Regions from separate parts of the Bradyrhizobium sp. B097 genome, predicted to be linked through region 2. Evidence: predicted binding sites of a transcription regulator. Region 2 holds the regulator's gene; each other region holds the start of a gene.

Region 1 (10,657 bases), 980 kb from region 2:
TGGCCGGCGGAAGGAGCCTTGATGGCAAGCGAAACAACCTACGTCGTGCAGGCGTTCAACGCCGGCAAGGGCGGGCATCTCAAGCCGGACCCTCCGATCGTCTGCAAGACGGCAAATGGCGCGCTGCGAACGGCAGAGCGCCTGGCGTTGAGCAAGCTCGCCGTCGTTGCATTCTCGTCCACCGGCGACCCCGAAATGGGCGACTATGATGATGAGCCCATGGTCTTCTTCCGGAAGGGTGAGCTTCCGAGCAATTTCGGCTGAGTCCCTGGTTGCGAGTGAGCGGGTACGTACGGGAGGACCCAGATGAGTGAGCGACTTGAAACGCTGAAGAAGGCCCGCGATCGCATGATCGAGGACAGGGACGCGCACGCGAAAGTGCTGGCCGCTCCGTTCGATCGTGACAAGGCGGAGCGCGCCCGCAGCAAGTTCGTCGAGGTCCAGGCCTTGATCGAAGCCCTGGACCGCGCCATCGGCGCGGAAGACCCCGTTTCAGCGAGGGACTGAAGCCGGAAAGCGCGCGCGGCTCACGGAGCGCCAGCTCGCGCGATCGGCGTTCACCTCTTGCCGTATTCGGTGAAAACGTAATCGCGGTTTTGCACCACGGTGTGGCAGGCATAGCCGCACTTCGCGTCGTTCTCCTGTGGCGGATTGTCCGCCGTGGTGGCTGGCCTGAACACGTCCGACGCCGCGTCGTACTCGAACGCGCCGTATCCCCATCCGCCGCTATCCGCGAACCGCTTGCTGTCCTTCAGCATGAAGTCGACGTCGTGTTGGGCGCCCGGCACCGTCGGCTGACCGGGATACGCTTCCTGCTTTTTCGGGATCCAATGGATCTTCGCCATCCTGGCGCCGTCCGGGAACGGCTTGCCATTGCCGGGCACGCCCTCGCGGTAGGCGCCGATCATCGCGGGATTGCCCAGGATCACGGCGATGACGCCTTCGTTCTCGCTGATCGCGATCACCGACCAGTCCTCGTATCCCCTGAACTCGGAGAACGCGAGCCCACCAGGCACTTGCAGGCTGTATTTGTCCTGCGCGGAAATCGCGACACCGGTCGCGAGGACGGACATCGACACCGAAGCAACGAGATTGATCAGCGAGCTCTTCTGCATGGTCGCATCTCCCTCAATCGATTTGGCGGCGGATATTCTCTTGCTGGAAATTCCTCTTGTCCCGTTGCCTTCTCCGAGGCTCAGGACTGCGCGGACCGTTGGTCACGGGACCGAACTACAGCATGGAATGGCGCGGAGCGAAATGGGGCCGCTGCCATGGTCCGCGGCCCGAAGCACCGGCGTGAGCGCCTATTGACAACCGTCCCACCGCGCCAGAAGACTCAGGGCGCATCGCCGTGCATGCGACCCCAGGGGATAACCGATGTCCCTCGACTTTCGCTTCCATCGCACTCCCGTCGACGTTCTCGCTTACGAGCTCGCCGAGGAGAAGGCCTCCGCACTCGGACGGATGGGCCGCGCGCTGGAACAGGCTCTCGCCAGGCTGCGCGAGTTCGATGCTGCCCATCCGCGCGCTGAAGCACCCGTGTCCGCACAACAGACGCGGCGCATCCTGGTGCGAGAAGCCGGCCATGCGCTCTGGATGTTCGTGGTGCAGCGGGAAGCCTGCGGCATGCGCGACAGCCGCGCGATCATGCGCACCTACAGCGTGCCCGGCGAAGTGCAGCACTGCATGGGGCCGCTGCTCGGCGCATCGACCGCATCGCCATAAAGGCGCGGGCCGCCACTGCGCTGCAGCAGTGGTCGACGAAAAGTCCGACGGCGGGTGCCACAGACCAAGGTCGAATTTACCGAGCGGGCCGAAGGACTAGATTTCGGAGTGCAAGACCGTGTCATGAAGGGATGTCGTACTCCCGCGATGGCGATCGGTTAGGCCGCGCGCGATCCAGAACCGGCTTCCTTAAGGCCTGCATGGGCACGCCCCGCGCATTTTGCGGCCCTGCCCCAACCAAACAAACAATTGGGCATCGATACCACCGTCCACTGCCGTGGACGGGGGACGAAACGCATTCCAGATGGCCCGAACATGTCGGGCCAGGGAGATGTACAATGACGACATTGGACATTGCAGTCGCCCCGCTCCCGGAAGCCGAGCATCATGCGCAATTGCGTCGCGCATTGATTGCCAGCACGGTAGGTACCACCATCGAATGGTACGACTTTCTACTCTACAGCACGGTAACCGGCCTGGTCTTCGGCAAGCTGTTCTTTCCCAAGTCCGATCCCCTGGTTGGCGTGCTGGAGGCATTCGCCATCTACACGGTGGGCTTCATCGCGCGGCCGATCGGTGCCGCGATCTTCGGCCACTATGGCGATCGCATCGGCCGCAAGGCGACGCTGATCGCCACGCTGCTGTTGACCGGGATCGCCACCGCGGCGGTCGGCCTCGTCCCCACCTATGACCAGATCGGCATCTGGGGTGCCGTCATCCTGACCGTCATCCGTTTCCTCCAAGGTGTCGGCGTCGGCGGTGAGTGGGGCGGCTCGGTGCTGCTCTCGATGGAGTGGGCGCGAACCAACAAGCATCGCGGCTTCATCACCTCGTGGCCGCAGCTCGGCGGTCCCGCCGGGTTGCTGCTGGCAAATATCGCGGTGCTGGCGTTCAGCCGAATCTCAGGCGACCAGTTCCTGGTCTGGGGCTGGCGCATCCCGTTCCTGCTCAGCCTCGTGATGATCGCGGTCGGGCTCTACATCCGGCTCGGCATCATGGAGACGCCGACGTTCCGGCGGATCGTGGCCGAGAATCGCGTCGCGCGAGTCCCGGTGATCGAGGTGATCAAGCGCCAGCCGCGGTCGATCATTCTCGCGGCGCTGGCGCGGATGGCCGAACAGGCGCCGGCCTACATCTATCTCGCCTTTGTGTTCGCCTACGGCACCCAGGTGGTCCATCAAGACCGCGACTTCCTGCTGATCTGCCTGATCTGTGCCGGCCTCGTCTCGCTCGTCACCATCCCGCTGGCCGGGCACCTGTCGGATCGCATCGGGCGCAAGCGGATGTATCTGATCGGCTCGGTCCTGACCGGGCTGTTCGGCTTCGCCTATTTCGGCCTGCTGAACACGGCGGCGCCGGCGCTGATCTTCATCGCCATCGTGCTGTCATTCGTGCCGCACGACCTGATGTATGGTCCGCAAGCGGCGCTGATCGCCGAATGCTTCACGCCGCGGCTGCGCTACAGCGGCAGTTCGATCGGCTACCAGCTCTCCTCGGTCATATCGGGCGGACCGGCACCGTTGATCGCCACCGCGCTGCTGGCGGCCACCGGCTCCGGCTACGTGATCGCGCTCTACATCCTGTTCTGCGCGGTGGTCAGCATTGTCGCGACCGCCATGATGCCCGACTACACCAACCAGGACATTTCCGAGGAGCACGACAGACCCTGATCGAATGATCCAAACGAGGTCCGCAAAAAAATGCGCGGGCCGCCTCGATCGGTGTCGAGGCATGCCCGCGCATTGAACTCGCGGATGCTGAATTCAGCCGTCGGTTAGCGTCAGTGGACGCTGACGGCCTGCAGCTCGTTGCTCCAGGCGTTCGCGATCGCGGCTTCGCGGCTGTCGGTCAGCATGATCGGCGTGCCGTCGGCGGCATGCAGTGCGAACAGCTTGAGGCCCGGCGCGATCTTCGGCGCCTGCGGAAAGAGATCCGGCACGTCCTCGGAACGGACCTGCTTCACATAGGCGATATGGCCCTCGCCCAGATGGGCCAGCGCTTCCGGCGTGACGCTCTCGGATTGGAAGATGATATTCGCTTCACTCATGGTCTCGACTCCTCAGTCAGATAAGCGGTCGAGTCCGCTCGTTGTTTCTATTATTCGTGTTCATTGATAGCGATTGTCTTAACGACCCGTTCAGGTTCTGGCCTCGCCAGGTCGATCGACAACAACCCGTTCTTCAGATCCGCGCCCAGCACCTGCATCCCCTCCGCCAGCACGAAGGTGCGCTGGAAGTGGCGCGCGGCGATGCCGCGATGGATGTATTGCCGAGCCTTGTCGTCCTGCTGGCGGCCGCGGATGACGAGCTGATTTTCCTCAATAGTTACATCGAGTTGGTCGCGGGTGAAGCCCGCCACCGCCAACGTGATGCGGAGCCGCTCGGGCTGTCCGTTGGTACGGTCGCACCGCTCGATATTGTACGGAGGATAGCCGTCAGCGCCCTTCACGACGCGGTCGAGCGCACGCTCGATCTCGTCGAATCCCAGAAGGAACGGACTGGACAACGATGGAACACGAGACATTACAAAGTCCTCTCGAAGCGACTTTGAGGGGCCCTTGCGGCACCCCATGCAACCGGCGGGCCGTGTGGCTTCTCCGGTCAGTGAGGGATATGGGGGCGATCTGGATAGCGTTCAAGCAGCCCCGAAACCAGCCTAAACGCCCGCAACATGGGGGGAAATTCTTCCCGATCAGTTACGGGCCGACGCGCTTGCGGCCGTCAGCGGTAAAAAGATGCAGTTTGTCGCGCGGCGCGACCGCCCGGATCTGCTCGCCGATCGCAGGCCCCGTGGCGCCGGGAACCCGGACGATCACTTCGCCGGGCGGCAGTTCGCCCGGATTGGCGGCGATGGCCCGTTCCTCGCGCTGGCGGCTGCCGTAGACGAAGGTCTCGGCGCCGACGTGCTCGATCGCCTCGACCGTCAGGCCGAGCGCGACGCCGCCGGAGGCGGTCTCGCCGGTGATCACGAAATCCTCCGGCCGGATGCCGACGATGCCGGCGCCATCGGCGCCCGCGATCTGGGAGGTCAGCTCGTCCGAGCGCAGCGGCATCAGGTTCATCGGCGGGGCGCCGATGAAGGAGGCGACGAAGGTGGTCGCCGGCTTCTGATAGATATCCAGCGGATTGCCGATCTGCTCGACCTGGCCGCCATTCATGACCACGAGGATGTCGGCGAGCGTCATCGCCTCGAGCTGGTCGTGGGTGACATAGATCGAGGTGGTGTTGAGCCGGCGCTGCAGCTTGCGGATCTCGACCCGCATCGCGATGCGCAGCTTGGCGTCGAGGTTCGACAGCGGCTCGTCGAACAGGAAGACTTTCGGCTGGCGCACGATGGCGCGGCCCATCGCGACGCGCTGGCGCTGGCCGCCGGACAGCTGGCGCGGCTTGCGCTCCAGCATCGGCGAGAGCTCGAGGACGCGCGCGGCTTCCTCGACGCGGGTCTTGACCTCGGCTTCGGCCATGCCGCGGTTGCGCAGGCCGTAGGCCATGTTGTTGTAGACGCTCATATGCGGATAGAGCGCGTAGTTCTGGAACACCATCGCGATGTCGCGATCGGCAGGCTCGATCTGGTTGACGATGCGGCCGCCGATGTCGATCTCGCCGCCGGTGATGGTCTCGAGCCCCGCGACCATGCGCAGCAGCGTGGACTTGCCGCAACCGCTTGGCCCGACCAGCACGCAGAACTGGCCGTCGCCGACGTCGACATCGACGCCCTTGATGGCCTCGAAGCCGCCGGGATAGGTCTTGCGGACGCTGCGCAGCGTGACGTTAGCCATTACTTTTCCGTCTCCACCAATCCGCGCACGAACAGTTTCTGCATCACGACGACGACGAACACCGGCGGCAGCATCGCGAGCAGTGCGGTCGCCATCACCACGGGCCATTCGGTCAGCGCATCGGTCGTGGTGATCATCTTGCGGATGCCGACCTGGATGGTCTGCATGTCGTCGCGCGTGGTGATCAAAAGCGGCCAGAGATACTGATTCCAGCCGAGGATGAAGAGGATCACGAACAACGCGGCCATGTTGGTGCGCGACAGCGGCAGCAGCGTATCCCAGAAGAAGCGGAACGGGCCCGCGCCGTCGATGCGCGAGGCCTCCAGCAACTCGTCCGGCACGGTCATGAAGAACTGCCGGAACAGCAGCGTCGCAGTCGCCGAGGCGATCAGCGGCAGCGACAGGCCGGCATAGCTGTCGAGCAGATGCAGGTCGGCGACGATCTTGTAGGTCGGATAGATGCGCACCTCGACCGGCAGCATCAAGGTGATGAAGATGATCCAGAAGATCGCCATCCGGAACGGAAATCGGAAATAGACGATCGCGTAGGCCGAGATGATCGAGATCGCGATTTTGCCGACCGCGATCAGCAGCGCCATGATCAGCGAGTTCAGCATCATGTTGAGCACCGGCTCGCGGGTCGAGCCGCTCGTGCCGACAAACAGCGTCTGGTAGTAGGTCTCGAAAAAATGGCCGCCGGGCAACAGCGACATCTGGCCGTTGGCGATGACGGCATTGTCCTGGGTCGAGGCGACGATCGCCAGATAGACCGGGAAGGCGACGATCGCGATCCCGATCCACAGGATGGCGTGAGCCAGATAGCGCTGAAAGCCTTCCTCCTCGACCATCAGTAGGTCACCTTGCGTTCGACGAAGCGGAACTGAATTCCCGTCAGCACGACGACGATGACCATCAGGATGACCGACTGTGCTGCGGAGGAGCCGAGATTGCCGCCGAGCAGGCCATCCGTATAGACCTTGTAGACTAGCGTCTCAGTCGCCTTGCCGGGGCCGCCGCGAGTCATCGTGTCGATGATGCCGAAGGTGTCGAAGAAGGCGTAGACGATGTTGATCACCAACAGGAAGAAGATGGTCGGCGACAGCAGCGGGAAGATCACGGTCCAGAACCGCCGCATCGGGCGGGCGCCGTCGATCGCGGCGGCCTCGATCACGCTCTTCGGGATGCTCTGCAGCCCGGCGAGGAAGAACAGGAAATTGTAGGAGATCTGCTTCCAGGCCGCGGCGAGGATGATCAGGGCTGCAGCCTGGTCGCCGTCGAGCAATGGATTCCAGTCAACGCCCATGGCGCGCAGATAGCGCGACAGCACGCCGAGCGAGGGATGCAGCATGAACACCCAGAGCACGCCGACCACCGGCGGTGCGACCGCGTAGGGCCAGATCAGCAGCGTGCGGTAGAGCGTCGAGCCGCGCAGCGGCTTGTCGGCCATCACCGCGAGCAGCAGCGCGAACGACAGCGAGGAGACCGCGATCGCAAGCGAGAACGCGAAGGTTCGGACGATCGCCGCGAAATAGGCCGGGTCCTTGAACAATTCGAGATAGTTCTCGAACCACACGAAGGTGGTCGAAAGGCCGAAAGCGTCCTGCAGCAGGAAGGATTGGATCACCGCCTGCGCGGCCGGCCAGTAGAAAAAAATCAGAACGATCGCGAGTTGCGGGGCAACCAGCGCGTAAGGCAACAGCTTTGACTGGAAAATCGCTTGCTTTTGCATGATCTCGCAAGAATTGGCAGGCCGCGCGCTTGCGGCCTGCCGGTTGCCTAAAGCATGATCCGGAAAAGTGCGAAGCGGTTTTCCGAAAAGATCATGCTCAAACAAGAAGCTAAAGCGCGGTGACGATTCAACCCGATCTTCATCGCGCTTTAGCCCATCATGTCAGTGGACGGCGGTCTTTTCAAATTGCCGCAGCATCTGGTTGCCGCGCTCGACGGCCGAGTCCAGCGCCTGCTTGGCGGTCTTCTTGCCGGCCAGCGCCTGCTCGATCTCCTCCGACCACATGTCGCGGAGCTGCACCATGTTGCCGAGGCGCAGACCGCGGGAATTCTCGGTCGGCTCCTTGTTGGTGAGTTCGAGCAGCGGGGTCTCCAGATAGGGCTGGTCCTTGTAGAAGCCCTCTTCCTTAGCCTTGGCGTAGGCGGCCTTGGTGATCGGCAGATAGCCCGAGGCCTTGTGGATCCAGATCTGGCGGTCGGTATCCGAGAGGAAGGTCAGGAACTTGGCCACGCCCTTGTATTCCTCAGCCGACTTGCCGCCCATCACCCAGAGCGAGGCGCCGCCGATGATCGAGTTCTGCGGTGCGCCCTTGGCGTCGGGATAATACGGCATCGGCGCGGCGGTGAAGTTGAACTTGGCCTGCGCCTTGACGTTGCCGAAGAAGGCCGACGAGGTCAGGTAGATCGGGCACTCGCCCGCGGTGAAGCGGCCTTCGCCGGTGTTGGTGCGGCCGGCGTAGTCGTAGGTCTTGTCCTTCTGCAGCTCGACCAGGTTCTCGAGATGCTTGACCTGCAGCGGGCCGTTGAATTCGAGCACGGTGTCGAAGCCGTCGAGGCCGTTGGCCTTGCTGGCGAGCGGCACGTTGTGCCAGGCCGAGAGCTGCTCGAGATTGACCCAGGTGACCCACGAGCCGGAGAAGCCGCAGGTGGTGTAGCCGGCCGCCTTCAGTTTCTTGGCGTCCTCGAACACTTGCGGCCAGGTCTTCGGGATCTCCGCGATGTTGGCCTTCTTCAGCGCATCGAGATTGACCCACATCACGGTCGACGACGAGTTGAAGGGGAACGACAGCATCTCGCCCTTCGAGGTCGAGTAATAGCCGGTGATCGCAGGCAGATAGACGCTCGGATCGAACTTCTCGCCGGCGTCGGCCATCAGCTTGTAGACCGGTTTGACGGCGCCGGTGGCGGCCATCATCGTCGCGGTGCCGACCTCGAACACCTGCATGATGTGCGGCGCGTTGCCGGCGCGGAACGCGGCGATGCCGGCGTTCATGGTGTCGGCGTAGCCGCCCTTGTAGGTCGGGATCACCTTGTAGTCGGACTGCGAGGTGTTGAAGTCGTTGGCCAGCTTGACGATGACATCGTTGTTGGCGCCGGTCATCGCGTGCCACCACTGAATTTCCGTCACTGCAAACGCAGGCGACGCGAATACAAGCGTGGCAGCGGCTGCCGCAGCAGCGCCGAGTCGTCTGAAAATCATCAAAAGCCCCTCCGGTTGGAACACCATCTTTCGTTGGGCGCGTTATCAGCGCCGGATGACGTTCAAATGACCGTATAAACGAAAGCCATGGTACGGGGGAAGCCGAAGCAAAGGGAAGCGCTAAAAAAGGCGGAGAACGCAGCCGCGTGCGTGCGGTGCAACGCCGGACGCGACGTTGCACCGCAGGGGCGATGTGTTGGCTTGCCCATCCCGCATCGCGTGCGGGACGGGCTTTGCTCGAATACGCTTTTAGCGCTTGCGCTGGGGACCGCAGACCACGCCCTTGTCGACCAGGCTGTTGATCTCGTCCCTGGAGTAGCCGAACTCGCCGAGCACCTCCGCAGCGTGCTGGCTGAACTTCGGTGGCGTGCGGCGCAGGCTCGGCTTGGTGCGTTCGAGGCGGATCGGCGAGGCGACGCCCTTGTACCAATCCTTCTCGATGACGTCGCCGCGATGGATCGTGTGCGGGTTGGTCAGCGCCTGGTCGATCTTCTGCACGGGGCCAGCCGGCAGGCCGGCAGCGAGCAGCCGGTTGCACAGCGGCTCGGCCTCGTGCTGGCTGAACACCGCGGCAAGCTCGGCGCGCAGCGCATCGCGGTTGGCGATGCGGTCCTTGTTGCGGGCAAAGCGCGGATCGGTGCCGAGCTCCGGCTTGCCGATTTCCTTGGCGAGCTTCCGGAAGGTGCCGTCATTGCCGACGCCGATGAAGATGTTGTCGGTCTTGGTCGGGAAGATCGCGTAGGGAACGAGGTTCGGGTGCTCGTTGCCGGTGAGCTGTGGCGGCTTGCCATGCATGAAATAGTTCGCGGTATGCGGATGCATGATCGCAAGCCCGGTCTCGTACAGCGTGGTCTCGATGAACTGGCCGAGCCCCGAGCGCTGCCGCTCCGACAGCGCCATCAGGATGCCGATCGCCGCATAGAGCCCGGTCGTGATGTCGACCAGCGGCACGCCGATGCGCATCGGGCCGCTCTCCGGCGAGCCGGTCGCCGCGATCATGCCGGTCATCGCCTGGATGATCGCGTCATAGCCGGGATTGCCGCCGCGCGGGCCGTCGGCGCCGAAGCCGGAGATCCGGCAATGCACGAGGCGCGGAAATTTCGCACGCAGTACGTCGTTGCCGATGCCCCATTTGTCGAGCGTGCCCGGCTTGAAGTTCTCGATCAGCACGTCGGCGGTCTCGAGCATCTTCATCAGCACTGCGCGTCCACCCTCGGAGGCGAGGTCGAGGCCGATCGAGCGCTTGTTGCGGTTGATGCCGACGAAATAGGCCGCGTCTTCCTCATGGAAGGGAGGGCCCCAGTCGCGCACCTCGTCGCCGGCGGGCGGCTCGACCTTGATCACGTCGGCGCCGTGGTCGGCAAGGATCTGGGTGCAATACGGGCCGCCGAGCACGCGCGTCAGATCGATCACGCGCAGTCCGGTCATCGCGCCCGTAGCTGCTGGGGTATTCATGGAAACAACCTTCGCTCAGTTGGGATCGGATAACGAGGGTCCCAGAGCTAACGGTCTTCAGGCGAGGCAGCAATGCTTCCGTCGGCGCAGGCCCATGCAGCAGGCGGCGCGTGCGTTCGCCAAGCGAACTGAAAAGAGCGAACTGGCATCTGCAATGCTCTCTTGAAACGCAATAGTCCGCCACGCGGCACGTGGCGGACTATCGGCAGTCGGTGAGTTAGACGACGCTCAGCTTGACGTCGACATTGCCGCGGGTCGCGTTGGAATAGGGGCACACATGGTGGGCCTTCTCGACCAGCGCTTCGGCGTCGGCCCGGGACAGGCCGGGCAGCGAGACGGCGAGATCGACGGCGAGGCCGAAGCCGCCTTCCGAGCGCGGGCCGATGCCGACTGTCGAGGTCACCGAGGCGTCGGCGGGAACCTTGGGACCGCCCTGGGAGGCGACGAACTTCATGGCGCCGATGAAGCAGGCGGCATAGCCGGCTGCGAAC
Region 2 (10,657 bases):
CTCGCGCGAGGATGTCCGCCACGGCAATCCGGTCGAGGCGACCGCCGTCAGCGCGGTCGTCGCCGGCATGCCGGACCCGGCCGTACTGCTCGACCGCGCCGGCCGCGTCATCCATCTCAACACCGCCGCGGCCCAGCTGGCGCCGGCGCTGCGCAAGAACGAGCTGGCGCAATTTGCCCTGCGTTCGCCGGAGATTATCACCGCGTTGCGCGAGGCGATCGCGACCACCGAGCCGCGCCGCGCCACCTACTCCGACCACGTTCCGGTTGATCGCTGGATGGAGCTGGTGATCACGCCGGTGCCGGTGCCGACCCAGTTCGGTGGCACCGAGAAATGCATGCTGATGACCTTCCACGATTTGACGCCGCTGCGCCGGGTCGAGGAGATGCGCGCCGATTTCGTCGCCAATGCCAGCCATGAGCTGCGCACGCCGCTCGCCGCCTTGTCCGGCTTCATCGACACGCTGCAGGGCCCGGCGCGCGAGGACGCGCGGGCGCGCGAGCGCTTCCTCGGCATCATGCACACCCAGGCCACCCGCATGGCGCGGCTGATCGACGACCTGCTGTCACTGTCGCGGGTCGAACTGTCGGCCCATGTGCGGCCCGAGGCGTCGATCGATATCGTGCCGATCATCCGCCAGGTGGCCGACGGGCTCGAGGCGCTGGCCAGCGAGCGCCAGGTCGAGATCGACGTCGACCTGCCACCGACCCCGGTCACGATTGCCGGCGACCGCGAGGAACTGCTCCGCCTGTTCGAGAACCTGATCGAGAACGCCCTCAAATACGGCGCCTCGGGCGGCCGCGTCATAGTGTCGCTCAATCAGGCCGTTTCGGGCGCATCGGGCGAGGGGAGCCCCGAAATCCGTGTCATGGTACGGGATTTCGGCCCCGGCATCGCCCCGGAGCACCTGCCGCGGCTGACCGAGCGGTTCTACCGGGTGGACGTCGGCGACAGCCGTAACCAGGGCGGAACCGGCCTCGGATTATCGCTGGTGAAACATATTCTTAACCGTCATCGCGGGCGTCTTCTGATCGAGAGCGTGCCGAAGAATGGCGCGACTTTTACCGCCTGTTTTCCCCGGCCGAAGACCCCGTTACCGAGCCAAAGCTAAGCATTTTCAGTCGCTTAGCACTGTCATCCAACTGTCATCCAACCTTCGTAAAAGCAGCACCGACCGCTCCTAGATGGACCGGTGTGGGCGCGATCGGGCGCAATTGGCGCTTCGCTCACAAGATGGAGACCACCCCATGAATTTCATCAAAGCAATCGTCGTTGCCGGCATGGTCGCCGCTTCGACGTCGGCCTTCGCTGCCGATATTACCGGCGCAGGCGCGACGTTTCCGTTCCCGATCTATTCGAAGTGGGCTGACGCCTACAAGAAGGACACCGGCAATGGCCTGAACTATCAGTCGATCGGTTCCGGCGCCGGCATCAAGCAGATCCAGGCCAAGACCGTGACCTTCGGTGCGACCGACGCGCCGCTCAAGGCCGAGCAACTTGAGAAGGACGGCCTCGTCCAGTGGCCGATGGTGATGGGCGCGATCGTTCCGGTCGTGAACGTCGAGGGCATCAAGCCGGGTGATCTCGTGCTCTCCGGCGAAGTGCTCGGCGACATCTATCTCGGCAAGATCACCAAGTGGAATGACGCGGCGATCGCCAAGCTCAATCCGAAGCTGACCCTGCCGGCCGACGCGATCACCGTCGTGCGCCGTTCGGACGGTTCGGGCACCACCTTCAACTTCACCGACTATCTCTCCAAGTCGAACGCCGACTGGAAGTCCAAGGTCGGTTCCGGCACCGCGGTCGAGTGGCCGGTCGGCGTCGGCGCCAAGGGCAACGAGGGCGTTGCCGGCAACATCGGCCAGACCAAGAACGCGATCGGCTATGTCGAATACGCCTATGCCAAGCAGAACAAGCTGACCTACACCGCGCTGGTCAACAAGGCCGGCAAGACCGTGCAGCCGACCGTCGCCGCCTTTCAGGCCGCTGCGTCGAACGCCGATTGGTCCAAGGCCCCCGGTTACTACGTGATCCTGACCGACCAGCCGGGCGAAGCCTCCTGGCCGATCACCGCGGCGACCTTCATCCTGATGCACAAGGACTCGACCGACAAGGCGGCCTCGCAGGAAGCGCTCAAGTTCTTCAAGTACGCCTTCGAGAAGGGTGGCAAGGCGGCCGAAGAGCTCGACTACATCCCGATGCCGGAATCGGTCGTCAAGCTGATCGAGAAGACCTGGTCCTCGGACATCAAGAGCTAAGTCCGACGCTTTGAACACCACCTGTGCCGCCTCTCAAGGGCGGCACAGGTCAAGTGACCAAGATCCGGGCTCCATCACCGCGGCAAGAAACGCGGGGCGGGGCCCGGGTTCGCGCCCCGGGTGGCGCAAGCCGGAACGACGCCCGGCCAAATGCGTCAGTGAAGATCGCTTCGGGGCGTAGCGGTTTGCGTAGCTTTCACATAGTAATGAGGGGATTGGCGTGGCAGACATGGCTGTTCAGAGCGATGTGATGGAAGCCGCGGGACCTTACGATCGCGCCAAGGCCCTCAGCGCCTTCAAGCTTGGTGATCTCACCTTCTATTGGATCACCCGTATCTCGGCGATTTCGGTCCTGTTGATCCTCGGCGGCATCATCCTGTCGCTGATCGCCGGCGCCTGGCCGGCGATGAAGGAATACGGCTTCGCCTTCCTCTGGACGCAGCGCTGGGCGCCCTCGGCCGATCCGCCGGTGCTCGGCGCGCTCGGCCCGATCTACGGCACGCTGATCACCTCGGTCATCGCGATGATGGTCGCCATTCCGGTCGGCATCGGCATCGCCATCTTCCTCACCGAACTCTGCCCGCAAATGCTGCGCCGCCCGATCGGCATCGCCATCGAGCTGCTCGCCGGCATTCCCTCGATCATCTACGGCATGTGGGGCTTCTTCGTGCTGGGCCCGTTCCTGGCCAACACGTTCCAGCCCTTCATGATCAGGATATTCGAGGGCGTTCCGGTGCTGGGTGCGGTGTTCGCAGGTCCGCCGTCCTATCTCAGCCTGTTCAACGCCGCGCTGATCCTCGCCATCATGGTGCTGCCCTTCATTACCGCGATCTCGGTCGACGTGTTCAAGACCGTGCCGCCGGTGCTGAAAGAGGCCGCCTACGGCATGGGCTGCACCACCTGGGAAGTCGTCCGCAGCGTCGTGATCCCCTACACTCGGGTCGGCGTGATCGGCGGCATCATGTTGGCGCTCGGCCGCGCACTCGGCGAGACGATGGCGGTGACCTTCATCATCGGCAACTCGTTCCGCATCTCGTCGTCGATCTTCGCGCCGGGCACCACGATCTCGGCGGCGATCGCCTCCGAATTCGCCGAGAGCGACGGCCTGCACCAGTCCGGCCTGATCCTGCTCGGCCTCCTGCTGTTCGTGCTGACCTTCTTCGTGCTCGCCGGCGCCCGGCTGATGCTGATGCGGCTTGAAACGAAAGCGGGGAAATAGCGCCATGAACCCGATCTACAAATCCCGCCGCCGCAGCGACATCGTCATTCGCGCACTCTGTGTCGGCGCGGCGCTGTTCGGCGTCACCTGGCTGGCGCTGATCCTGTTCACGCTGGTCTATAACGGCCTTGCCGGCCTCAGCGTGCAGCTGTTCACCCAGAACACGCCGCCGCCGGGCTCGACCGAGGGCGGCCTGCTCAATGCCATCGTCGGCTCGGTCATCATGACGGTGATCGGCGTCGGCATCGGCGCGCCGCTCGGCCTGTTCGCTGGCACCTACCTCGCCGAATACGGCAAGCACGACAAGCTCACCTCGGTGATCCGCTTCATCAACGACATCCTGCTCAGCGCGCCTTCGATCATCATCGGCCTGTTCATTTATGGCGCGGTGGTGGTGCCGATGCGCGGCTTCTCGGCGATCGCGGGCAGTCTCGCGCTCGCCGTGATCGTGATCCCGGTCGTGCTGCGCACCACCGAGGACATGCTGCTGCTGGTGCCCAATCCGCTGCGCGAGGCGGCTTCCGCGCTCGGCCTGCCGCGTTCGCTGGTGATCAAGCGGATCGCTTATCGTGCTGCGCGTAGCGGCTTGATCACCGGCGTGCTGCTGGCGACCGCCCGTGTCGCCGGCGAGACCGCGCCGCTGCTGTTCACCGCGCTGTCGAACCAGTTCTTCAGCCTGGATCTGACCAAGACGATGGCCAACTTGCCGGTGACCATCAACAATTTCGTGCAGAGCCCCTACGCCTACTGGAAAGAGCTGGCGTGGAGCGGTGCGCTGCTCATCACCTTCACTGTGCTCGCGCTGAATATCGGCGCGCGCATCCTTGGTGCCGAAAGGGCCGCAAAATGACCGAGCTTTCCGTCTCTACGACCGTCGCGAGCCACGTTCCCCAGGTGCCGCTGCCGGAAGCGCCGCCGAAAGTCACGGTGCGCAACCTCAACTTCTATTACGGCGAGCACCACGCGCTGAAGAACATCAACCTGACGCTGGGCACCAACCGCGTCACGGCGTTCATCGGCCCGTCGGGCTGCGGCAAGTCGACCCTGCTGCGCATCTTCAACCGGATGTACGATCTCTATCCGGGCCAGCGCGCGGTCGGCCAGCTGATGTTGGACCAGACCAACATTCTCGATCCCAAGCTCGACCTCAATCTGCTCCGCGCGCGGGTCGGTATGGTGTTCCAGAAGCCGACGCCGTTCCCGATGACGATCTACGAGAACATCGCCTTCGGCATCCGCCTCTACGAGAAGATCTCGAAGTCCGAGATGGACGATCGGGTCGAGAAGGCGCTGCGCGGCGGCGCGCTGTGGAACGAGGTCAAGGACAAGCTGAACGCCTCCGGCCTGTCGCTCTCCGGCGGCCAGCAGCAGCGCCTGTGCATCGCGCGCACCGTGGCGGTGCGGCCCGAGGTGATCCTGTTCGACGAGCCGTGCTCGGCGCTCGATCCGATCTCGACCGCCAAGGTCGAGGAGCTGATCCAGGAACTCTCAGAGGACTACACGATCGCGATCGTCACCCACAATATGCAGCAGGCGGCGCGCGTCTCCGACAAGACCGCCTTCATGTATCTCGGCGAGCTGATCGAGTTCGACGACACCAACAAGATCTTCACCTCACCGAGCGATCGACGCACCCAGGACTACATCACCGGCCGGTTCGGCTAGCGCATGGTCCGCAAAAGTGGGCACCGGTTTTTCGATCGGATCGTGCGAAACTGAGGACACCAAATCATGATCCCCGGGATCATGAGGGAGACAAGCGATGGCTTCTGAACATACCGCCAAGGCATTCGACAGCGACCTGCAGGAGTTGACTCGCCTGGTCGCCGAGATGGGCGGCCTCGTCGAGCGGATGATCACCGAGTCGGTCGACGCGCTGATCCGTCGCGACGTCGCGCTCGGCAAGCGCGTGGTCGCCGCCGACATCGAAATCGACAATCTGCAGCGCGTCATCGAAGAGCGCGCGGTGCTGACGATCGCCCGCCGCCAGCCGATGGCAATCGACCTGCGCGAAATCGTCAGCGCGATGCGCGTCGCCACCGACCTTGAGCGGATCGGCGACCTCGCCAAGAACATGGGCAAGCGCGTCGCTGCGCTGGAAAGCGATTTCCAGCCGCTGAAGCTGATCCGCGGTCTGGAGCACATGACCGACCTCGTGCTGTCGCAGGTCAAGTCGGTGCTCGACGCCTATGCCGCGCACGACCTGCCGGCGGCGATGAACGTCTGGAAGGGCGACGAGGAGGTCGATGCGATCTGCACCTCGCTGTTCCGCGAGCTGCTGACCTACATGATGGAGGATCCGCGCAACATCTCGTTCTGCATCCATCTGATGTTCTGCGCCAAGAACATCGAGCGGATCGGCGATCACGCCACCAATATCGCCGAGACCGTGTTCTACATGATCGAGGGCCAGCAGATCACCGACAAGCGTCCGAAGGGCGACATGACCAACTTTGCCACCACGGTGCCGGGTACCTAGGACATGATCCGCAGGCGCGGAGCCGGATTGTCTTCACGACAAGTCGTTTCCGCGGGGATTGTGCTCAGGAAAGTAAGCGTTTCGGTTTGCGTCTGGGCAACGGATCACCACAGAGAGAGAACTTAAACCGATGAGCGCACGCATTCTGGTAGTCGAAGACGAGGAAGCGCTGACGACACTGTTGCGCTACAACCTCGATGCGGAAGGCTACGATGTCGAAACGGTCGGGCGCGGCGACGATGCCGACACCCGCCTGAAGGAGCGCGTTCCCGACCTCGTGGTACTGGACTGGATGCTGCCGGGCCTGTCCGGCATCGAGCTGTGCCGTCGCCTGCGGGCGCGGCCCGAGACCAAGCAGCTTCCGATCATCATGCTGACCGCGCGCGGCGAGGAGAGCGAGCGCGTGCGCGGGCTTGCCACCGGCGCCGACGACTACATCGTCAAGCCGTTCTCGGTGCCGGAACTGCTGGCACGGGTAAAGGGCCTGCTGCGCCGCGCGAGTCCGGAGCGGCTGGCGACCGTGCTGACCTATGGCGACATCGAGCTCGACCGCGAGAAGCGCCGCGTGGCGCGCTCGGGACGTCCGATCGATCTCGGTCCGACCGAGTATCGGCTGCTCGAATTCTTCCTCGAGCATCCCGGCCGCGTGTTCAGCCGCGAGCAGCTGCTCGACAGCGTCTGGGGTCGCGATATCTATATCGATGAGCGTACCGTCGACGTGCATATCGGCCGCCTGCGCAAGCTGCTCAATCCGGGCCGCGAGCAGGATCCGATCCGCACCGTGCGCGGCGCCGGCTACGCGCTCGACGACCGCTTCGCAAAGGCCGAACCGCAGCCGTAGCCGACGTCGCGGCATTCACGAGCCGCAACAGCGTGTCGTCCCGGCCTAGTGCGCAATTGCGCACGGGAGCCGGGACCCATACGCCGCGGCCGGCGCGATGGGCAAGTGGCCAGACGACTTTCTAACAACACCCATTCGTGGTTATGGGTCCCGGCTTTCGCCGGGACGACGCCGGTGATGTAGGCGTAGCCCGGATGGAGCGAAGCGTAATCCGGGACTTCATTCTCCGCTTCAAGCACCGCCCCGGATTTCGCTTCGCTGCATCCGGGCTACGGGCCACAAAAAAATCCCCGCTTTCGCGGGGATTTGTTTTTGCAGTCCAGGCAGTTTCCCGAGTGCTACTTGATCTGTGGCTTCGCCGACGGCCGGCGGCGATCGGCGGCGGGCTGATAGGCGACGCGCGAGTGATGCGCGCAATAGGGCAGGCCGGCGAGCGCCTTGCCGCCGCAGAAGAAGAATTCCGGGCTCGAGGGATCGCCGACCGGCCAATGGCAGGTGGCCTCGTTGAGCTCGAGCAGCGACAGCCGCTGGCTCATCGGCACAACGTTGTCGAAGGAGATCGGATCGGGCTCCATCTCGACCTCGAAGGCATGTGCGAGCGCGGTGTTGCCGCGCGAGACCGGGCGCGCCACCCGCATCATGTGCTGGGCGGGGCGGGCCTTACGCTGCCGCGGCGCAGCCGTGGAGGGGGCCTTGGCGCGGCCGGAGAGGCCGAGCCGATGTACTTTGCCGATCACGGCGTTTCGCGTCACATTGCCAAGTTCCGCCGCGATCTGGCTGGCCGAGAGGCCGGATTCCCAGAGCTTCTTCAGCTGCTCGACGCGATCGTCGGACCAGGTCAATACAGTCATCACATTCTTCCTTTCGCATGGCGCCGGCCACTCATCGGAGCGGCGCTGCGAGCCAATCTGGACAAATATCCCTGCGGCCAGAATCCCTTAGCCCTCGCCGGGCACGGTGTTGCGCCCGAACGTTTACACGAGACACGAAGGCTACTTAGAGGGTCCAGTACTGCCGCACGAGATGTCGTACCCGACAGGCCAAACGCTACAATATGGCGTGACTCTGGCGCAAGAGTCCGCGGCCGTGCGTCCACATGTTCCCACAAAGTTAAGCGTTGCTATGAGGCTTTTCCACCGCACCGGAATGCTCCGGATTGCGCCGGTTTCGCATTGCAGGAAGGCCGGCAAAGGCCGGCTCCTGGCGATTGACACTGACCGGCCGCCGCATAGAATGACCCGCACGTGCCGCCCGCAAAGGCGGCCGTTTTGTTTTCCGAAGCTGGCGGTTGCTGCGTTGGCGTCAAGGCGCGCAGCAATTGACGGCTTCAAACCGGCAGTGAACGCCATGACCAACGCCTCGTCGCATCTGCTCCCCGTCTTCGCCCGGGTCGATCTCGGCTTCGAGCGCGGTGAGGGCGCCTGGCTGATCGCAACCAATGGCGACCGCTATCTCGATTTCACCTCGGGCGTCGCGGTGAACGCGCTCGGGCATGCGCACCCGCATCTGGTCAAGGCGCTGCAGGAGCAGGCGACCAAGCTCTGGCACATGTCGAACCTGTTCAAGAGCCCAGACGGCGAGGTGCTTGCCGCGCGGCTGTGCGAGCAGAGCTTTGCCGACTTCGTGTTCTTCTGCAATTCCGGCGCCGAAGCGATGGAGGGCGTGATCAAGCTGGTCCGCCACCACCACTTCTCCAAGGGCCATCCCGAACGCTACCGCATCATCACCTTCGAAGGCGCCTTCCATGGCCGCACGCTGGGCACGCTGGCTGCGACCGGCTCGGCGAAATATCTCGAGGGCTTCGGCCCGCCGATGGACGGCTTCGACCAGGTGCCGCACGGCGACATCGAGGCGGTGAAGAAGGCGATCGGCCCGCACACTGCCGGCATCCTGATTGAGCCGGTGCAGGGCGAGGGCGGCGTGCGCTCGGCGCCGCAGGCGTTCTTCAAGGCGCTGCGCGCGCTGTGCGACGAGCATGGCCTGCTGCTCGCATTCGACGAGGTGCAGACCGGCATGGGCCGCACCGGCGAGCTGTTCGCCTACAAGCGCACCGGCGTCACGCCGGACGTGATGTCGCTGGCCAAGGCGCTCGGCGGCGGATTCCCGATCGGCGCGGTGCTCGCGACCGCGCAGGCTGCGGCCGGCATGGCGCCGGGCTCGCACGGCTCGACCTTCGGCGGCAATCCGCTCGCGGTCGCCGCCGCCAATGCCGTGCTCGACGTCATGCTCAAGCCCGGCTTCTTCGAGCACGTGCAGAAGATGTCGCTGCTGCTCAAGCAGAAGCTCGCTTCGGTGGTCGACCGCTATCCCGGCGTGCTGTCGGAGGTGCGCGGCGAGGGCCTGTTGATCGGCGTCAAGGCGGTGGTGCCGTCGGGCGATCTGATCGCCGCGCTGCGCAACGAGAAGCTGCTCACCGTCGGCGCCGGCGATAATGTGGTGCGGTTCCTGGCGCCCCTGATCGTGACCGAGGTCGAGATCGACCAGTCGATCACGGCGCTCGAGCGCGCCTGCTCTGTGCTATCGGCGCCGCAGCCGAAGAAGGCGGCTGGATAATGAGCAAGCCGGTCCGTCACTTCCTCGACATCAACGAGCTGCCGCTCGCCGAGCTGCGCAACATGCTTTCCGCCGGAGCCGCCATGAAGGCGAAGCTGAAGGCGCATGAGAAGGGCAGGAAGCCGCTCGAAGGCAAGACGCTGGCGATGATCTTCGAGCGCCCGTCGACCCGCACAAGGGTGTCGTTCGACGTCGGCATGCGCCAGCTCGGCGGTGAATCCATCATGCTGACCGGCGCCGAGATGCAGCTCGGCCGCGGCGAGACCATCGCCGACACCGCGCGCGTGCTGTCGCGCTATGTCGACGCGATCATGATCCGCATCCTCAACCATGACGCGCTGCTCGAGCTCGCCGCTCATGCCACCGTGCCCGTCATCAACGGGCTGACCCGGCGTTCGCATCCCTGCCAGGTGATGGCCGACCTCATGACCTATGAGGAAAACCGCGGCTCGATCGAGGGCAAGACGGTGGCCTGGACCGGCGACGACAACAACGTGCTGGCCTCCTGGGCGCACGCCGCCGAGCGCTTCAAGTTCAATCTCAACATCGCGACCCCGCCGGAGCTCTCGCCGAAGAAGCCGATGCGGGACTGGATCAAGGCCACCGGCGCGCCGATCATGCTCGGCACCGATCCGGAAGCCGCCGTGCGCGGCGCCGACTGCGTCGTCACCGACACCTGGGTGTCGATGGGCGACAAGGAGGGCGAGCACCGCCACAACGTGCTGAAGCCCTATCAGGTCAATGCCAAGCTGATGTCGCTCGCCAAGCCGGACGCGCTGTTCATGCACTGTCTGCCCGCGCATCGCGGCGAGGAGGTCACCGACGAGGTGATCGACGGCCCGCAATCCGTGGTGTTCGACGAGGCGGAAAACCGCCTGCATGCGCAGAAGGGCATTCTGGCCTGGTGTTTCGACACGGTCGCGTAGCAACTGACATCGGTGGTTATGGGTCCCTGCTTTCGCAGGGACGACGTCGATTCCCGGTATGCTGAACCCCTTTATTTCATGGTCCGAGACCCCAGATAGAGCGCCATGGTTTCACAATCCCCCGACATCAAAATCCAGCCCGAGACGCCCATTCGCGCGCCCTCAGCGGTTCCTGTCGACGATGCCGTGCTGGCCTTCGAGGTCGGTGCGCTGGACTTGCGCGGCCGGCTGACCCGGCTCGGCCCCGCGCTCGACGAGATCCTGCACAAGCACGATTATCCGCCCGCGGTCGGCAAGCTGCTCGGTGAGGCCATCGTGCTGACCACGCTGCTCGGCTCCTCCGTCAAGTTCGAGGGCCGCTTCATCCTGCAGACCCGGACC
Region 3 (10,657 bases), 4.2 Mb from region 2:
GCAAGGCGTCCGATCGGTGCTGAGCCTAGGCGGCTGCGGCTGAACGGCAGCGGCACGGCGCTGTCAGAATGGGTTCACCTAAGTGAAATCGCGGTAAGTTGGCCGAGCCTGTCTCTGTCCGGAGAGCGCCCGGACGACGATTTTTGTCGTGAAAATCCATCAAAACTAAAGGCTAACGCGTCACAGGGTCGCTTGCCGTTACCCCATCGCGCCGATATAAGCCCCGGCAACTCCCAGCCACCGTTTACAAGGACGAAATCATGGCGATTGAACGCACCTTTTCGATCATCAAGCCCGATGCCACCGAGCGCAACCTGACCGGCGCGGTCAATGCGGTGATCGAGAAGGCGGGCCTGCGGGTCGTGGCGCAGAAGCGTATCCAGATGACCCGCGGCCAGGCCGAAACCTTCTATGCCGTCCACAAGGCGCGCCCGTTCTTCGGCGAACTGGTCGACTTCATGACCTCCGGCCCCGTCGTGGTGCAGGTGCTGGAAGGCGAGGGCGCCATCCTGAAGTATCGCGACGTGATGGGTGCGACCGATCCGTCGAAGGCCGCCGAAGGCACCATCCGCAAGCTCTATGCGAAGTCGATCGGCGAGAATTCGGTGCACGGTTCGGACGCGCCGGAGACCGCGGTGATCGAGATCGCGCAGTTCTTCGCCGGCAATGAGATCGTCGGCTAACGCGGAACAACAGAAAGTGACGCGGTCTCCTGGGGAGACCGCGTCGACGTGAACTGGGAGCGGCGGACCACCGCCGCCAGGGGCGGCCTCAAGGCCGAATAGGACTCGCTGTGGACTGGCTGTGGCAGATCTTTGATCCGGCGTACATCGGCGCGTTCTTCACCGAGTTCAAGAACGAGATGGCGACCCCGACCTTCTGGGTCGCCGTCGGCAAGATCATCTGGATCAACGTCCTGCTGTCGGGCGACAACGCGCTCGTGATCGCGCTTGCCTGCCGCGGGCTCGCGCCGCGCCAGCGCCTGTGGGGCATGATTCTCGGCGCCGCCGCGGCGGTGCTGCTGCGCGTCATCTTCACCGGCATCGTCGCCAGCCTGATGGCGCTTCCCTATCTGAAGCTGGTCGGCGGACTGGCGCTGATCGTGATCGCCGCCAAGCTCCTGGTGCCGGAGCAGGAGGACGAGGACAGCGTGAATACGGCCTCGCATCTGTGGGCCGCGGTTCAGATCGTCGTCGTCGCCGACATCGTGATGAGCCTCGACAATGTGATCGCGGTCGCCGCTGCCGCCAATGGCAGCGTGCCGCTGCTGGTGCTCGGCCTTGCGATCAGCGTTCCCCTGATCGTTGCCGGTGCGGCGCTGATCATGGCACTGCTCACCAAGCTGCCGATCCTGGTCTGGGCCGGCGCTGCGCTGCTCGGCTGGATCGCGGGCGACGTCATAGCGACCGATCCGGCCGTGCATCCCAGGCTGGATGCGCTGTTCGCCGGACCGCTCGGTGCCAGGCTCGATTCCTGGCTGACCTCGATCGGCATGTCACCGCAATTCGCCCATGGCGGCAACGGCGGCGAGATCGCGCTCGCGGTGCTCGGCATCGTCGTGGTGCTGCTCATCGGATCGATCTGGCGCCGTCACGCGCTCCGCAAGGCCAAGCAGGCCGCCAAGGCGGCGTGAGGGGCGGCGTGAAGCCTAGCGCCGCACGATCGAGCCGGCACGCCCGAGCAGCCGCGCCAATTGCTTGAAGCGGCTGCCGACGCGATCGGCGACCAGATCCACCATCCGATGCTCGAACACCAGCATCAGCTTGCGGCCCTGGGTGCGGAAATGGGTCGCCGGCAGCACGCCGGTGCGCGCCGCGGTGATCAGATGTGCGACACGGAACGCGGCGCCGAGCACACGCGCGCGCTCGTCCATCGCCGGCGTCACCAGCGCGCGGATCTGCGGCGGCGGCTCGTTCTCCTCGCTGAGGCCGGCGTAGCGATAGAACACCGACAGCGCGACGAAGGCGCGGCCCTGATGCGTGATCGAGCCGAAATTGCCGTTCATGATCAGGCTGAGGGTTTCCTCGCCGCGATGGTCGGGATGCACGCGCCAACCGATGTCGGAGAGCAGGCAGGCGACGTGGCGCAGCCTGCGGTCTTCCTCGGTCTCGCGCAGCCTGACGACGCGCACCAACCGGTCGGTCCACGCCGCCAGCTCCTGGGCGTGGCGGGCCGAGCGCGACAGCAATTCGTTGAGGTTTTGGGCGGCGCAGACCAGGCCATCCTTGGCGCGCTCGGCCTGCGGCAGCATCTCGTAGAGCAGCCCCTCGCGCACGCCGAAGGTCGAGAACACGATGGTCTTCGGCTGGGCGACGCGGATGATGTATTCGAGCACGAGCGCGGCGTAGGCCAATAGCGGCCGCCGCGCATCGGCGACGGATTCGATATTGGCCAGCATGTTGGTGGCCGCCAGCCGCCGCAGCCGCTGCGCGAAGTCGAGCGCGTCCGCCGCCGGGATCGAATAGCCGTGCATCACCTTGAGCGGGTAGCCGCTCTGGATGATGTGGATGCGCGCCAGCGCGCGCCAGGTGCCGCCGACCGCGTAGAAGGTGCGGCCGCGGCCGGTCTTGAGCTGGGCGACCCCGAGCAGTTCGTTCTTGACGATGCGTTCGGCGCGCTTGAGCGATTTGTTCGAGAGGTCCTGCAGCGCAAGGCTGCCGAGCGGCAGCGTCACGCCGCTGCGCACGCGGTTGCCCCTGACGTCGATCAGTTCGAGCGAGCCGCCGCCGAGATCGCCGACGATGCCGTTCGGATTGTGCACGCCGGAGACGACGCCGAGCGCGGACAGCTTCGCTTCACGCGGTCCAGTCAGAATCTCGATCTTGGCGCCGCAGATCCGCTCGGCCTTGGCGATGAAGTCCGGACCGTTCTTGGCGTCACGGCAGGCCGCGGTCGCAATCGCGTAGACGCGGCCGACCTGCTGAATCCGGCACAGCGCGCGAAAGCGGCGCAGCGCGGTGAGCGCCTTGTTGACGGCGTCGGTTGCAAGCAGGCCGGTGCTCTGCACCTCGCGTCCGAGCCCGCACAGCGCCTTCTCGTTGAAGATGGTGACGAGGCTGCGCGCCATCGCCTCGTAGACCACGAGACGAACCGAGTTCGAGCCGATATCGATCACAGCGACGCTGGAAGCGCGCTTCCGCGGCCGCTTCACCGTAAGGCCCCCTTAAGACGATGGCTGCTGACGCTCGTTACGACGCGTGAGACGGCGCGGTGAAGATTCCTTGAGAGACTTACCACGGCCGGACAGACTCGGATTTGTCATGAAATAGTCATGTAGATTGAACGGCTCTTCGCCTTTCGCGGCCTTCATACGCGTTGAGGACCCATCCGGCAACAATTGCCAGCTCTGCTCGGTGTCCTTCAGGTTCGCGACCATGATCTGTTCGAGAACCTGCTGATGCACCGTCGGATTTTGCAGCGGACAGAGCACCTCGACCCGGCGGTCGAGGTTCCTCGGCATCATGTCGGCGGACGAGATATACACAGCAGCTTTTGCGCTCGGCAGGCCCTGGCCCATGCCGAAGCAATAGATCCGGCCGTGTTCCAGGAATCGGCCGATCACCGACTTGACGCGGATGTTCTCCGACAATCCCGGCAGCCCGGGCCGTAGGCAGCAGATGCCGCGCACCACGAGCTCGATCGAGACGCCGGCCTGCGAGGCCTCATACAGCGCGTCGATGATGTCAGGATCGACCAGCGCGTTCATCTTCATCCAGATCGCGCCGGGCCGGCCATGTTTGACGTGGGCGATCTCGCCGTGGATGTGCTCGATGATCCGCTTGCGCAATGTCAGCGGCGACACCGCCATCTTCTCGATGTCGCTCGGCTCGGCATAGCCGGTGATGTAGTTGAACACCCGCGCGACGTCGCGGCCGATGATCGGGTCCGACGTAAAGTAGGAGACGTCGGTGTAGATGCGGGCGGTGACCGGATGATAGTTGCCGGTGCCGGTGTGCACATAGGTGGTGAGATTGCCGCCCTCGCGGCGCACCACCATCGACAGCTTGGCGTGGGTCTTCAGCTCGATGAAGCCGTAGACGACCTGCACGCCGGCGCGTTCGAGGTCGCGCGCCCAGCGGATATTGGCCTCCTCGTCGAAGCGTGCCTTCAATTCGATCAGCGCGGTCACCGACTTGCCGGCTTCGGCGGCGTCCGCCAGCGCGCGCACGATCGGCGAGTTGTTCGAGGTGCGATAGAGCGTCTGCTTGATCGCGACCACGTCGGGATCGCGTGCCGCCTGCTGCAGGAACTGGACGACGACGTCGAAGGATTCGTAGGGGTGATGGACCACGAGATCCTTCTGGCGGATCGCGGCGAAGATATCGCCGCCATGATCGCGCACGCGTTCGGGATGGCGCGGCACGTAGGGCGGGAATTCGAGGTCGGGGCGATTGAGGCGGGTGAGCTGCGACAGTTCGTTCATCGCGAGCACGCCGTCGACCAGGATCACTTCATCGTCCGCGGCAGACAATGCGTGCTGCACGAAGATGCGCAGCTCTTCGGGCATCGTGGCCTCGATCTCGAGCCGGATCACCGATCCGCGCCGACGGCGCTTGAGCGCGGTCTCGAACAGGCGAACGAGGTCTTCGGCCTCTTCCTCGATTTCGAGTTCGGAGTCCCTGATGATGCGGAACGCGCCCTGGCCCTTGACGGTGTAGCCGGGGAACAGGCGGCCGATGAACAGACCGGTGGCCTGCTCGAGCGTGATCAGGCGGGCCGGCGCGCCTTCCTTGGTCGAGGGAATGCGGATGAAGCGGTCGATCTTGCCGGGCATGCGGATCAGCGCGTTCATCGGCTTGCCGTCGGCGATCCGCGACAATTGCAGCGCGACCGTGAAGCCGAGGTTCGGGATGAACGGGAACGGATGCGCCGGGTCGATCGCGAGCGGCGTCAGCAGCGGGAAGATGTTGTGGAGGAAATGATCCTCGATCCAGGTGCGTTCGGATTTGGTGACGTCGCGCCCGTCGACCAGCTGGATGCCGACCTTGGACAGGAGCTCCCGAAGGTCGCTCCAGATCGCCTGCTGGTCGGAGGCGAGCTGCGACACGGTCTTGTTGATCATCACGAGCTGCTCGGCCGGCAGCAGGCCGTCCGGGCTGCGCTCGGCAATGCCCTCGCGGACCTGGGCCTTGATGCCGGCGACGCGGACCATGAAGAACTCGTCGAGGTTATTCGCCGAAATCGACAGGAAGCGGACCCGCTCCAGCAGGGGATGGCCGAGATTGACCGATTCCTCGAGCACCCGGCGGTTGAAGTGCAGCCAGGACAGCTCCCGGTTGATGAATCGCTCGGGGCTGGTTGCGACCGCGGGGACGGGCGGAAGATCCGCCTCTTTCTCTTTGATTTCAGGTGCTTGTGCCGAGTCCATCAAGTGCTGGTCCAATTCGGGGCAGGGGGCCGGAGCGGTCTAGCCGAGGGCCGCACAGAACATGTGATATTGCGATGACGTTTCGATGACATTGATGTTCCGCTGGCCTGCGCCGTCAAGCCGCGGGGACCGTCAGGCATCGCGCAGCAGCTCCGCCGCCAGCGTCCGGGTTACCGGCCGGCCCAGCCGCAGCGCCTCGGTGTCGAGCAGCTCGACCGCCTGGCGGACGGCGGTATAGGAGCGCTCGATCCGGTTGGTCAGGTAGCTGACGAGCGGCTCGTCCACGCTCATCTGGCGGTCGGCGCAGAATTTGACGATCAGGCCGCGGAACAGCTGGTCGTCGGGCGGCAGCAGCGTGACCGTCGGCACCGCGCGGAGCCGCGAGCGCAGGTCGCGCAGCTCGATCTCGAACGCTGACGGCGGCACCCGCGCCGTGATCAGCACGAAGGCATCGTCCTGGCGGGCGAGATTCATCAGATGGAACATCGCGCGCTCGTCGAAATCCGACGGCCTCAGGTCCTCGACCACCAGCGCGCCGGTCGCGAGCGCAGCTGGCACCGTGTCGGCGGTCAGGGCATGCGCGGCGGTCGAGCGCGCGCCGGCGCTCTCGGCCCAGATCGCGGCGAGGTGGCTTTTGCCGGAGCCTTCGGGCCCCACCAGCAGCATGATTCGGTTCGGCCAGTCGGGCCAGCCGTCGATCAGCGCCAGCGCCGCCTCATTGGCGGGCCCCTCGAGGAAATCGTCGCGGGTCAGCTTCTCCTCGTGCGGCAGGGCCAAGGCCAATTGACGAGGTTGAACGCTACCGGCCACGCAAATCTCCAAACCACGTCATTTTAGCACGATCCCTGCGCAAACGCTTCGCGTTTGTCGCGGGAAAACCGGTCACCACTTTTTCGGATCGTGCGCTACCGAGCCTCGATCGTGCTCATGTGCCGCACCCACTCCACGAGATAGAGGGACACCGAACCCAAAGTAAAGATCGTGACCAGACCCATCAGGATCAGGTCGTAGGGATGCGGCTGAAAGCCGAAGCCGAGTGAGGCCAGCACCAGAGCCGCGAACGCGACCTGTGCCACCGTGTTCAGCTTCGACACCATCAGCGGCTTCATCTCGACGGGCTTGTCGAACAACCATGACACAATCACGGCGGAGACGATCATGATGTCGCGCGACACCACAAGAATCACAATCCAGCGCGGCACCGCGCCCCAGATTCCGAGCGCGACATAGATCGACACCAGCAGCGCCTTGTCGGCGAGCGGGTCGAGCAGGGCGCCGAGCTCGCTCGTCATGTTGAAGCGCTTGGCAAGGAAACCGTCGACCGCGTCCGAGACGCCGGCGATCACGAAGATCGCAAACGCGATCTCCATCTGGCTCGACACGATGGCCCAGACGATCACCGGCACCAGGATGATGCGGCCGAGGGTGATGATATTCGGAATGCTCAACTTGAATCGCTTCCCGGCTAGAAGCCTGATTTTACTCGATATCCGGCTCTTTTGCGCGGCGGCCGGGTGTTATCTACATAGTATCGCGGCAGCATCGCCGCGAGCCATTGCGCGGGGGCGGAATTCCTCGTAACCAGCCCCTTATCATCTGGAATTGGGCATGACCGAGCGCAAAAACGGGCTCACTTACGCGGATTCGGGTGTCGATATCGACGCCGGCAATCGTCTGGTCGATCTGATCAAGCCGATGGTGCGGGCCACCGCACGGCCCGGCGCGGACGCCGAGATCGGCGGATTCGGCGGGCTGTTCGACCTCAAGGCCGCAGGCTTCAAGGATCCGGTCCTGGTGGCCGCGACCGATGGCGTCGGCACCAAGCTGAAGATCGCGATCGAGACTGGCATCCACAACGGCATCGGCATCGACCTGGTCGCGATGTCGGTCAACGACCTCGTCGTGCAGGGCGCGGAACCGCTGTTCTTCCTCGACTATTTCGCCTGCGGCAAGCTCCACCCGGAGGCCACCGCGCAGATCGTCGCGGGCATCGCCGAGGGCTGCCGCGAATCCGGCTGCGCGCTGATCGGCGGCGAGACCGCCGAGATGCCCGGCCTGTACAAGGATGGCGACTACGACCTCGGCGGCTTTGCGGTCGGCGCTGCCGAGCGCGGCACCCTGCTGCCGACCGGGGATATCGCGGCGGGCGACGCCGTGATCGGCCTGGCGTCCTCGGGCGTGCACTCCAACGGCTATTCGTTGGTGCGCAAGATCGTCGAGCAATCCGGCGTGGCCTATGATGCGCCGGCGCCGTTCGCACCGGTCATGACGCTCGGTGCGGCGCTGCTGACCCCGACCAGGCTCTATGTGAAATCCTGCCTGCGCGCGATCCGCGAGACTGGCGCAGTGAAGGGGCTCGCCCACATCACCGGCGGCGGCTTCACCGACAACATTCCGCGCGTGCTGCCGAAGCATCTCGGCGTCGGCATCGATTTGGCACGGCTGCCGGTGCTGCCGGTGTTCAAATGGCTGGCCGAGCAGGGCGGCATCGCCGAGCTCGAGCTGCTGCGCACCTTCAACTGCGGCATCGGCATGATCGCGATCGTCAAGGCCGATGCGGTCGATGCGGTGACCGAGGCCTTCACCGCCGGCGGCGAGACCGTGACGCTGCTGGGTGAGGTGATCGAGGCCAGTGGCGAGCATCGCGTGGTCTATCACGGTCATCTCGATCTCTCGCGATGAAGCGCCGCACAGCCATCCTCATTTCCGGCCGCGGCTCCAACATGGCCGCGCTGATCGAGGCTGCCAAGGCTGCGGATTTTCCGGCCGAGATCGTCGCCGTGATCTCCAACCGTCCTAATGCTCCCGGGCTCGAGAAGGCGGCCGCGAGCGGCATTCCAACGGTCGTCATCGAGAGCAAGCCGTTCGGCAAGGACCGCGCCGGCTTCGAGGCGGTGCTGCAACGGGCGCTCGACGACAGCCAAGTCGAGCTGATCTGCCTCGGCGGCTTCATGCGGCTGTTCACCGCCGAATTCGTCCGGCACTGGTACGGCCGGATGCTCAACATCCATCCGTCGCTGCTGCCATGCTTTCCGGGCCTCGATCCGCACGGCCAGGCCTTGCGTGCAGGGGTCAAGCTGTCCGGCGCGACGGTGCATTTCGTGATCCCGGAGACCGACGCGGGACCGATCGTGATGCAGGGTGCGGTCACCGTGGCTGACGACGACACGCCGGAGACGCTCGCTGCACGCGTGATCACCATCGAGCATCGCATCTATCCGGAGGCGCTTCGGCTTCTGGCGAGCGGCCGGCTCAAGCTCGAAGGCGACGTCTGCAGGACGCAAGGCAGCGCCGCAACCGACAGCACGCTGATCGCGCCAGCGCCTTAGCGCGCGATTGCACGAGAGATCACCGAGAACAATCCCCCGGGTGATGCGGCCGGGGGAGCCGTCAAGATGAATTCCGCTAGCCGCGGCGATCAGTGAACCTTGAGGTTCTCTGCCGACGCCTTGCCGCGGTTCTCCACCAGCTCGTACTCGACGGTCTGGTTCTCGTTCAATGTGCTGAGACCTGCGCGTTCGACCGCCGAGATGTGGACGAACACGTCCTTGTCGCCGACGGCCGGCTTGATGAACCCGTAACCTTTGGTCGGGTTGAACCATTTGACGGTACCCTTCGGCATCGTCTCTCTCCCAGTCTAGACATAAAAAAGACGCGGCCACGTTCTCCACGTGCCACGCCACAAGCGGGCTTTCCGCTGTCTGTTCAATTCCCGGGTCTCTATATCCAAGGTCTTCAAGTCCGAAGTTTCGCCTCTCGAAGCCTTGGCTATCAACGTCGTGAAACGCACAGTCGAACGGCCGCAATCCGATTGTGAAGGGATTGCAACACGAAATCTGCGCCTTAGCAAGCGCGCTCGTTTCGCGTGACGCAACCTCAGCCTGTGCCGGTCGAACTCCATCGCGGCGCGTTCGGCCACTGGCCGACGGTCGAAGACGCCGGAACTTCGCCTGCACCGAGCGAATGGCGTGAGTTAGCCCCGATCCACCCGCACCACGCGGCCCTTGTCGATCGCAAGCGCGAGCTGGCCGTGCTTGAGCTTGAGCGCCGCCTCGCCGAACAATTCGCGCCGCCAGCCGTGCAGGGCGCCGACTTCGGCCTCATCGCTGGCCGCGATCTGCTCGAGGTCGTCGACGGTGGCGATCACCTTGCTGGCGACGCCGTGGCGCTCCGAGGTCATGCGCAGCAGCACCTTCAACAGTTCGACGGTCGCCGCACCGTTGGAATTGTTTCTCGGTTTTTCCAGCTTGGGGAGCGTGGCCTGGTCGCGGGCCAGCCCGCGCTGCACCGCGGCGATGATGTCGGCACCCCATTTCGAGCGCTCGAAACCCTTCGGCAGCGAACGCAGATTGCCGAGCTTCTCCAGCGAGGTCGGCGCATGGGTGGCGATGTCGCCGACCGCATCGTCCTTGAGCACGCGCGAGCGCGGCACGTCGCGGCTCTGCGCCTCCTGCTCGCGCCAGGCGGCAACCTCGATCAGCACCGCGAGCTCGCGCGGCTTGCGCACGCGGGTCTTGAGCCGCTCCCAGGCGCGCTCGGGATGGAAGTCGTAGGTCTTCGGCGAGGTCAGGATCTCCATCTCCTCGCTGACCCAGTCGCTGCGGTCGCGCTTCCTCAAGTCGGCGTCGAGCGCCGCGAACACCTCGCGCAGATGGGTGACGTCGGAGACGGCGTAATGCAGTTGCTCCTCGCTCAGCGGGCGGCGCGACCAGTCGGTGAAGCGGTGGGTCTTGTCGGGGCGGTGGCCGGTGACACGATCGACCAGCTGGTCATAGGCGATGCTGTCGCCATAGCCGAGCACCATGGCGGCGACCTGGGTATCGAAGATCGGATGCGGGATCGTGCCGGAGAGGTGCCAGACGATTTCGATGTCCTGCCGCGCGGCATGAAACACCTTCAGCACGGCCTCGTTCGACATCAGATCGAAGAACGGCTTGAGGTCGATGCCGGGCGCCAGCGCGTCGACCACGACGGCTTCATCCGCGCTGGCCATCTGCACGACGCAGAGCAGGGGATAGTAGGTCGTCTCCCGCAGGAACTCGGTGTCGACGGTGATGACCTTGTGTTTGGCGAGCCGGTCGCAGGCGGCGGCGAGGTCGGGGGTCGTGCTAATCAGATCCATGAACAGTCCATGACGGCTTGACCCCACGCGTTCTGCCGAAAGGGCAGCTATGTCAAGGGTCTTGCAGGGATTTTGGCCCTGCGCGGGGTGAGGGACAGGGCATTTTTGAATTGATCCGGCGCGATTCGGGGGTGTTTTCGGCCGGGTCGGGCCGCGAATCCGGCCGT

The links. Region 2 encodes PhoB, which activates phosphate uptake and scavenging genes when phosphate is short. Its sites were predicted from a motif close to TGTCATNNANCTGTCAT; they were not measured.
Region 1: the regulator PhoB is predicted to act here: its motif matches at 8,767-8,783, upstream of ugpB (sn-glycerol-3-phosphate ABC transporter substrate-binding protein UgpB).
Region 3: the regulator PhoB is predicted to act here: its motif matches at 5,443-5,459, upstream of AAFG07_RS24045 (RNA degradosome polyphosphate kinase).

The regions. Positions count from the first base shown of each region.
Region 1 is NZ_CP152412.1:9,142,548-9,153,204, reverse strand. It holds gene AAFG07_RS42120 (hypothetical protein) at 22-264, shown strand; gene AAFG07_RS42115 (hypothetical protein) at 307-507, shown strand; gene AAFG07_RS42110 (cytochrome P460 family protein) at 558-1,115, opposite strand; gene AAFG07_RS42105 (DUF6665 family protein) at 1,378-1,725, shown strand; gene AAFG07_RS42100 (MFS transporter) at 2,064-3,395, shown strand; gene AAFG07_RS42095 (DUF1150 domain-containing protein) at 3,506-3,772, opposite strand; gene AAFG07_RS42090 (Hsp20 family protein) at 3,823-4,248, opposite strand; gene AAFG07_RS42085 (sn-glycerol-3-phosphate import ATP-binding protein UgpC) at 4,421-5,503, opposite strand; gene ugpE (sn-glycerol-3-phosphate ABC transporter permease UgpE) at 5,503-6,351, opposite strand; gene ugpA (sn-glycerol-3-phosphate ABC transporter permease UgpA) at 6,351-7,232, opposite strand; gene ugpB (sn-glycerol-3-phosphate ABC transporter substrate-binding protein UgpB) at 7,395-8,711, opposite strand; gene AAFG07_RS42065 (CaiB/BaiF CoA-transferase family protein) at 8,961-10,166, opposite strand; gene AAFG07_RS42060 (organic hydroperoxide resistance protein) at 10,384-10,657, opposite strand, start outside.
Region 2 is NZ_CP152412.1:872,011-882,667, forward strand. It holds gene AAFG07_RS04015 (ATP-binding protein) at 1-1,111, shown strand, start outside; gene pstS (phosphate ABC transporter substrate-binding protein PstS) at 1,248-2,258, shown strand; gene pstC (phosphate ABC transporter permease subunit PstC) at 2,488-3,477, shown strand; gene pstA (phosphate ABC transporter permease PstA) at 3,482-4,327, shown strand; gene pstB (phosphate ABC transporter ATP-binding protein PstB) at 4,324-5,142, shown strand; gene phoU (phosphate signaling complex protein PhoU) at 5,240-5,956, shown strand; gene phoB (phosphate regulon transcriptional regulator PhoB) at 6,087-6,797, shown strand; gene AAFG07_RS04050 (GcrA family cell cycle regulator) at 7,136-7,648, opposite strand; gene AAFG07_RS04055 (aspartate aminotransferase family protein) at 8,145-9,350, shown strand; gene argF (ornithine carbamoyltransferase) at 9,350-10,276, shown strand; gene AAFG07_RS04065 (Hsp33 family molecular chaperone) at 10,382-10,657, shown strand, end outside.
Region 3 is NZ_CP152412.1:5,085,256-5,095,912, reverse strand. It holds gene ndk (nucleoside-diphosphate kinase) at 261-683, shown strand; gene AAFG07_RS24055 (TerC family protein) at 794-1,633, shown strand; gene ppx (exopolyphosphatase) at 1,649-3,151, opposite strand; gene AAFG07_RS24045 (RNA degradosome polyphosphate kinase) at 3,164-5,368, opposite strand; gene AAFG07_RS24040 (chromosomal replication initiator DnaA) at 5,501-6,178, opposite strand; gene AAFG07_RS24035 (CDP-alcohol phosphatidyltransferase family protein) at 6,274-6,816, opposite strand; gene purM (phosphoribosylformylglycinamidine cyclo-ligase) at 6,977-8,050, shown strand; gene purN (phosphoribosylglycinamide formyltransferase) at 8,047-8,697, shown strand; gene AAFG07_RS24020 (cold-shock protein) at 8,787-8,990, opposite strand; gene rnd (ribonuclease D) at 9,342-10,490, opposite strand.